DNA from 2 places in the Bacillus smithii genome. Region 1 is predicted to be linked to the other one. Evidence: riboswitches for the same ligand, from Rfam matches in the RefSeq annotation. Region 1 holds a riboswitch; the other holds the start of a gene.

What was found. Region 1 has a riboswitch for thiamine pyrophosphate ahead of BSM4216_RS14530 (ABC transporter substrate-binding protein). Riboswitches for the same ligand answer to the same signal wherever they lie in the genome.
Region 2: another riboswitch for thiamine pyrophosphate. It lies ahead of BSM4216_RS02840 (DUF561 domain-containing protein); the one in region 1 lies ahead of BSM4216_RS14530 (ABC transporter substrate-binding protein).

What each region holds. Positions count from the first base shown of each region.
Region 1 covers NZ_CP012024.1:3,094,242-3,098,258, reverse strand. The annotation lists gene BSM4216_RS14540 (ABC transporter permease) at 1-468, opposite strand, end outside; gene BSM4216_RS14535 (MTH1187 family thiamine-binding protein) at 465-755, opposite strand; gene BSM4216_RS14530 (ABC transporter substrate-binding protein) at 752-1,762, opposite strand; TPP riboswitch at 1,902-2,011, opposite strand; gene BSM4216_RS14525 (DUF1659 domain-containing protein) at 2,236-2,451, shown strand; gene BSM4216_RS14520 (DUF2922 domain-containing protein) at 2,473-2,691, shown strand; gene BSM4216_RS14515 (YvrJ family protein) at 2,782-2,925, shown strand; gene BSM4216_RS14510 (ArsB/NhaD family transporter) at 3,073-4,017, opposite strand, start outside.
Region 2 covers NZ_CP012024.1:603,674-607,690, forward strand. The annotation lists gene BSM4216_RS02825 (thiazole synthase) at 1-72, opposite strand, end outside; gene thiS (sulfur carrier protein ThiS) at 77-280, opposite strand; gene thiO (glycine oxidase ThiO) at 277-1,410, opposite strand; gene BSM4216_RS02840 (DUF561 domain-containing protein) at 1,397-2,011, opposite strand; TPP riboswitch at 2,123-2,232, opposite strand; gene BSM4216_RS16085 (AgrD family cyclic lactone autoinducer peptide) at 2,488-2,610, opposite strand; gene BSM4216_RS02845 (accessory gene regulator ArgB-like protein) at 2,594-3,184, opposite strand; gene BSM4216_RS02850 (hypothetical protein) at 3,418-3,900, opposite strand; gene BSM4216_RS02855 (transposase) at 3,998-4,017, opposite strand, start outside.

The DNA of each region.
Region 1 (4,017 bases):
GGCCATTTCCATATAATACCTCAGCTCATGCGGCACTTGCCTAAAACCGTCCAGAGCAGCGACGGCCACGGGGAAGAAGCAAAAGAGTGTAATAATAATGATTTTCGGAAGAATTCCAAACCCGAACCAAATTACGAGCAAAGGCGCCAATACAATGATCGGGATATTTTGAGACAAAATCAGAAACGGATATACCGCTTCCTTAAGTTTTGGCAGCAAATGAAGACAAACGGCAGCTAAAAAGCCAAACCCGCAGCCGATCAAATAGCCGGTTAACGATAGTTTTACAGTAGCGATAAAATGCGGAAGAAAATCCGGAAAAACTTTCACTCCAGTTTTGACAATGGCGGAAGGGGCGGGCAGCAGCCAGTTGGGAATATTCACGAGCCGGGCTATCGTTTCCCAGACAGCTAAGAAAAGGAGGAAGATCGCAACAGAGCGACCTCCCTTTGAAAAAATGCGTTTCATCGATATTTCTCCGTCAATTCATCCATGGTAATCCCATCTGGCCGAAATAAAATCTTCACCTGTGAAATGACGCTTGGACATCCTGCTTCCACCATTTTTTCATTCATTTTTTGAATAATGGGAAGTAAATCTTCCAAGTTTCCTTCCATTGTCGTTTCCAGCGGATGGACTTCATATTTCACTCCTGAGTTGGCTATCACTTCTATCGCTTCATCCACATAGGGGATCACGTCTTCTCCATTTTTGGTATGGGGAATGATTTGAATACTGACTAATGAATTGCTCATTTTTCTCCTCCTTTTGCATTCGGCAAGAATTGATTCGTGAAGGCTTTTTGGACGTCAATTCGCTTGTCTAATACGTGATGGTCGTACATCCAATCAGCGTAGTTTTCCCAAACTTCTTTCTTTTGCTCTCCCCAGCGTGGAGCATCATCTTGATATCTTGGGGAAAGCCATTCTTGGCTTTTCATGACGAGCTTTTTATCCAAATCGGGAGCTCCTTTTAACAACAAATTGGCCGCTTCTTTTGGATGGTCGATGGCATACGTATAGCCTTCAGAAACAGCAGCCATAAATTTTTTGGCGATATCGGGCTGGGTTTGAATCAGTTTTTCGTTCGTGATGATGACAGGGGTGTAGTAATCTAGTTTTTTGGAAAAATCCTTCAAATACAACATGTTGAGTTTTTCCCCTTTTAATTCGGCGTCGATTCCTTCCCATCCGTAAAAAATCCAGGCAAAGTCAACATCCCGTTTTACAGCGGTTAAAAAGTCGGTATTACCGATATTGAGAAATTTCACTTTGTTAACATCAGCTTTTTGCAGCTGCATGATCGATTGTATAACCGCTTTTTCAACAGGAGATCCCCAGCTGCCGTATGTTTTTCCTTCAAAGTCTTTCGGTGATTGGATATGCTTTGCTACAGGAGAAGCAAATCCGGATGTATTATGCTGGATCACAGCTGCGATGGATACGAGCGGAATCCCTTGTGCACGCGCTTGTGTTACCTCTTCTTGCGAGCTGATCCCAAATTGAGCTTTTCCGGAAGCTACCAGTTGATTCGGTCCGCTTTCTCCCGGCTGCAAAATCGTGACATCAAGACCGTGCTTTTGGAAAAATCCTTTTTCTTTCGCCACGTAAAGACCGGTGTGGTTGGTGTTGGGCGTCCAGTCAAGTACAACAGACACTTTTTTTACATCTTTCGTGTCTTTGGCTGTTTGATCTTTTCCCCCTTGTTGGCCACAGCCGGCAAGAAGAAAAACAGCCGACAGAGCAAGAAGCCATTTTTTCATTTTTGTTCCTCCTAATCTATTTTTTAAGATGTTGAACCGCAATCAGGCAAAAGTCAATCTTTTCATGGAGGCAAATGGGAACAAAAGAAAAGCGTCCGGGTTGATCCCGAACGCCATATTTTCAAACAAGAAAAAACCGCCTGTTTGAGAATATGTTCCCTACGCTGGCATCAACCAGATCAGGTTCGAAGGGTCAGCATCTAGCGGATGCTTTCTCAGCCGGCACTACCGGCTCCCCTACAAATTCTCATCTTGGACCTATCAGCGCAAGATTCAACTTTCCGCTGATTGTGGTTACGTTATTCCATTTTCTATTTTTTAGTATGACTGAAAAATCTTTTCTTGACAAGGGGTTTAAACAGAAGAGTGCATATGCCGGGTTTTGAGTTTTCTAAGTTTTTGAGATATAGAGCTGCTTATGGTGTCTTGTCCGGACATTTTTTTCTATATAAGGAGTGAAAGGAGGGGAGAACATGGCAGAAGCTAATTTGAAAGCATCGAGTTTGCGGTTGGTGTTCGATTATGGTTTGGATGAAAAAGGAAAGCCGGTTTATAAAGCGAAGACTTTTTCCAACATCCGGTTGGAAGCGACACCGGATCAGTTGAGCCAAGCTGCCAATGCTTTAGGTTCGTTGTCGGATAAGCCGCTTGTGAGAGTCGAACGCAGTGATCAGTCGGACATTTTGTAATGAATGAAGGAGGGGAGAAATATGGCTAAAACGCTTGAACTGCAGTTTAAAACGGAACTTGGGAAAACAGCGTCCATTACGGTGGACAGTCCGAAAGAAACGCTCAGTCCTGCAGAGATGAAAATGGCCATGACCAGCATCATCGCGGCTAACATTTTCCAAACGCCAAACGGTTCATTGGTTGGAATCCAAGGTGCGCGGTTGGTAGAACGTAATACTACTGACTATTCACTTGAGTAATTTCCGGTCCATCCATGATGAATGATCCCGTATGATAGGTTCATGCGGGATCATTCTTTCCGAACATTGACGAAGAATAGGAGGGGGAAAATGGAACAATTACTTTCATTCATCCAAGATGTAGGGTTTCCGATCGTGGTGACATTTTATCTGTTGTATCGTGTGGAGACGAAGCTGGATGACGTTATCCATTCGATTCAAACCCTCCCCGAACGGATGCGGATGAAAGCTTAGCCTTAAACCGATTCCATTCCAATGGCAGAGCCCTGCGCCTTTGAATCTATTGGTAGAGGCCGGGGCTCTTGTCTTTCAACGACATCAAAAGGGACAACAGAACCCTCCTGTTTTGATAGGAAAAGATGTGCCGGCTTCTCTTTCGGTCTACCATAAATAACGAAGATAAATATAGACGCTTGAGATAAGAATCGAAATAAGCATAAGCGGAAATCCGATTTTTAAAAACGAAGTGAAGGTGATTTTGACGCCTAGTTGGGCGGCAAGACCGGCTACGATTAAGTTGGCGCTGGCGCCGATCAACGTACCATTTCCGCCAAGACAGGCACCAAGAGATAAACTCCACCACAGCGGTTCGAGATTCTTAATTCCCAAATCGCCCATCGTTTGGACAAGCGGGATCATGGTGGAAACGAAAGGAATATTATCGACAAACGCCGAAACAATCGCGCTTAGCCATAAAATCAAAAACGATGCGATCGTCACATTCCCGCCGGTTATTTCTATCGCCTTTTTGCCGAGTGCGGAAATAAGTCCTGTTTCGACCAGCCCGCCCACAATGACAAACAGTCCTATAAAGAAGAAAAGGGTTGTCCACTCCACCTTTTTCAAAGCTGATTCCAAATATTCTCCTCCCGTCCATAACAACAGTATGAAAGCTCCTAACAGAGCGATCACGGCTGTTTCAACATGCAGAAGCGGATGGAAAAAAAAGCCGACAATCGTGATAAGCAGGACGGACAAACATTTTTTCAAAAGTACTGCATTGGTTATTTCTTTTTTTTCATCCAAAGCGAGCAGCTTTTCTTTGAGAACTGCCGAGGTGGTGAGCTGTTTTCGAAACAAAAAGGCGAGAATGGCGATCGTAACGAGCAACACAAGGAAACAGACGGGGGCCAAGTTATTCATAAAGGACAGAAAGGTTAATTCCTTAACGGCGCTTCCGATCATCATGTTCGGCGGATCGCCGATTAATGTGGCGGTTCCGCCGATGTTGGAAGCGAACACTTCTCCTAATAAATAAGGAACCGGGTTGATTTTCAAGCGGTTCGTAATGTTGAAAGTCATCGGCACGATTAAAAGCACCGTTGT
Region 2 (4,017 bases), 880 kb from region 1:
GTCTGCACTTGGGAATTTTCCGGTTCCTAAAAATAAGCGAGAATGAAAAGTGTAGGACCCAATTTTCAACATGATGTTATCCTCCTCCGACAAAATGAACGATTTCTAATACATCTCCTGATTTCAATCGAAATTGCCCGTGCTGATCTTTGCTCAAAATCTCGCCGTTCATTTCGACTACCAGTTTTTTGTCTTGAACTTGCAAATGCTCTAATAAACGCTCGACTGTACGGATATTTTCCGGTATTTCTTTTTTTACACCATTGATCGTTACGATCATGGAATCACTCCTTTTTGTGAGTGGCGTCCGGGATCAAAGGCGTCTTTCCACTCTAAATGGTCCGCTTTCCCCTCTATTTGATCCGCCATCCAGACACCGGTTAACGCCGACAATAATATGCCGTTGCGGAAATGTCCGGCTGCCAGCCAAAGTCCTTTGAAGTCAGGATGGGGTCCCAGATAGGGAAGACCGTCGATCGTTTGCGGACGGACTCCTGCCCAGGCCCTTGACCATTCCGCAGAACGGAGTGCCGGTACGATGCGGCACGCTTCAGCAGATAATCGGCGAATGGATTCAAATGAAACTTTCTTATCGTATATGCCTTCACGTTCCGTCGCACCAATAAAAATTTCTCCATTGGCTTTCGGAACAATGTAAACAGTCGGTGAATAAATAGTCGATGTGATAATCGGCTTTTCCGGTCTGACAGCAAGGATCTCTCCTTTAACCGGAGTAAGCGTCGGCAATGAAGCTCCGTCCGGAAGGGAGAGATGGGGAGTAAAGGCGCCCGCTGCGATCACGATATGTTCGGCATAAAAACGGCCGGAAGTTGTTTCTACTCCTGTTATTTTTCCGTTTTGTTCCAATAATTCTTTGACCCATGTAAATTCATAAATATCTGCTCCTAAATTGGAAGCTCCTTTGAAAAAAGCTTTTGTGAGCTGAGCTGGCATGACTTGTCCATCCTTTGGAAAAGAAGCGGCACCGACTATTTCGGCTTTCAATTCTGGTTCCATTTGATATACTTGATCGGCTGAAAGCCATTCTGCCGGCTCTCCTTGTTCCTGCTGCCAGGCGATTCTTTCTTTCAGCATGTTTGCTTCTTCTTCGCTGAACGCGATCCGCAACATACCATTTTTAAGAAACTCAACAGGCTGGTCGGAAACTTGTTCGATCTCAGGAACCAATTGATCAAAATAATCGCGGCTTTTGCGGGCGAAATCAAAAAAGGCTCCGTCTATTCTCGGTTCTACTTGTGCTCCCAGCATTCCGGCTGCCGCGCTTGATGCTTCAGAAGCAATTCGTTCTTTTTCCAGTACAGCAACGCGATAGTTGCGTTTTGACAACTGATAGGCGATCGAGCCGCCATTGATGCCGCCGCCTATAATAATGACATCATATTTCTGCATGGTGACGCCCCTCCCATAATGATTGTTTGTAAGCTTTAGCCGCTTGTTCAGGAAACTCGGCTTCATACACTCCGGATAGAACCGCCACTCCCGACGCTCCGGCTGCCAGACACTCGGGAACGCGTTGAGGAGTAATGCCGCCAATGGCGATAACGGGGATTTGGACTGCTGAAGAAACGGCTTTCAAAGCAGCCAATCCTCTCGGAGGGAGACCTGGTTTGCTTTTAGTGGGATAAATATGTCCAAAAATGAGGTATTGAGCGCCTCGCTTTTGTTTATCCATGGCTGATTCGACGCTATGTACGGAATACCCCTTTGTTAAGAAACGACCATGATCTCTTTCCTCGTGAGACTTTTCCGGAAAGTGCACACCAGGAACACCAAGCTGTAAAGCTAAATCCGGTTGACTGTTCAGAATGATTTTCGTTAACGGAACTCCATGTTTTTCTAAATCTGCAACTCCTTTTTTGATCATCTCTGTACTCCAACTACGCTCTCGAATATGAATAAAATCCACCCATGGTTGAATTCGCACGGTGATCGAAAGCCAATCTTCAAAACTCTGTTTTCCTGTGGAAATGACGTGCAGCGCTTTTTTCATCGCCATTTTCTCCTTGATGAAAGTTGAATGGGAAAACTTTTTAACCAATTCTGTGCAGTAAAAAACCCACTTTCCTATGTTGGAAAGTGGGCTAAATGCTCTCAAGTATAATGAAATTATACTCCACTTTCCTACGCTGGTATCAACCAGATCAGGTTCGAAGGGTTTTAAAGTATCACTTTAATCTCAGCCGATCACTATCGGCACCCCTAGTGGCTCTTATTTGTTTATGATCATTGTTTTACGATCCCAATGAAAAAATTTAAAATAATAAGGAATATTTTTCTTTATCAAAATCTTAAATCCATATTGAAAGGTTGTCAATAGTCGTTTCAAAGTTTCTGGACGATAGGTGAAAGAAGGTGGCGAAATGTTGTGTCGTTGAAAAAGGGAATGGGGAAAAAATAAAGAAGGCGCCCCGGAAGTGTAGCGGGAGGCCTTCTAAAGAGATGATGTCCATCTTTTAGAATAAGCAATTATTTTGCTTTCTTCAGGCTTTCGGGGATCTTAGGTGCATGTGCGAGCGGGCTGGAAGCTTGAACAAATACATTTGCCATTACACGGGTAGTGTTAGATAAAATTTTAGCTGCTTTTTTCATAATATTCACCTCCTTTCATGGTGAAATTGTTTAATTTATGGATAAACTTGATGCCTGCCGGTGTCAGCAAAAGGGCTTGCAGCAATGCGCCGAACACGAAACCGGGCGCGGAAAAAATATAGTAGATGACAAAGGTAAAGATAACCCACAATATAGCAGCAAGTTTCTTTTTTTGTTCCCACTGCTTTGAATGTTTGATTTGATGCGGTTCATAGTAAGGAGCAAATCTTGCGATCAACATGAGACTGACAACAAAGTAGCAAAAAAGTAAAATAGGCGATACAGGGAGCCAAACGAACGTCAGAACAAGAAGCGAGCTTGTAATCGAACAGGCGATAGAGCGATCTAAATGGGCGCCGCCCGTCAATATCCGAAGAATCATAAAAGACAACGTCACTTCAACAGTCAACAGCGGCACTCCGATGATCCAGCCAACAATCAGCAAAAGAAGAAACGTAAAAAGAAGATTGAATAGAATCGTAAACCCGAATACGAGTACGTCATGAGGTTCTGTTTCTTCAGGATTTATTTTTTTGATTTGGTCTGCCAATGCAACTGCCCATTTTTCAAACATACAACTTCCTCCTTTATAATGACGGGCAGCGGATGGATAGCCGGACTGGTTTTAGCTCGGTTTCAACCACTGCTTGATCTTGCTTAAAGTGTTGAAGAGCATCAAATAATTTCAAGTTTGTCTGAAGGCGATCCAGTACAAGTTGGCTGGATATCAAATAGGTAATATCTTGAGTTCCTATATGAACATGAAAATAGATTTTTTTTCTTAGACGGCACAACCAACACAATAAATTAGTTGTGCCTTTTCCATTTCTCTTCAATAGTGTTTAAATATTCATTTGGTTCTTTTTTGAATCTTCTTTGTTTTATATGCTCGCCAATACGTTGTTCCCATTTATTCGCTTCAGTTTTATATGCTGAATAATTAACATTTTTTATCATTTGTAGCCCTTCCTGTTCATTAGAGACATTTTCTACAAATACAATGTTTTCACCGTGTCGGATAATATATCGATTCCAAGTCCGACTACCTGTGATTCTTCGGTGTTTTTGCTTTATTCTTCTAAAAAAGAGTTCTAAATCATTATTCGTTCTCGGTATAAGTGGATAATCATAAAAGGTGAAAAGTCCTTTCCAAAATCCTTTACTATACTTTAATAGGTTCTCTACAAACGGTTGATCTTCTTTCCGATTAAGCTCTTTTTCCATTTGGTTTAAATATTGCTTCAATCTGTTTTCGACCCAAAAACTTGTTTTATTCTCAGAAGGTTCCATAATGGTGGCAATCCTTTTAAATCGTGTATCCCAACGTTTTACGAGTTGATAATCTTCCTTATAGTTATCCACATTTCTGACTATTCTGAACAAATTTTCAAGTAGAGGAGTCCCCTT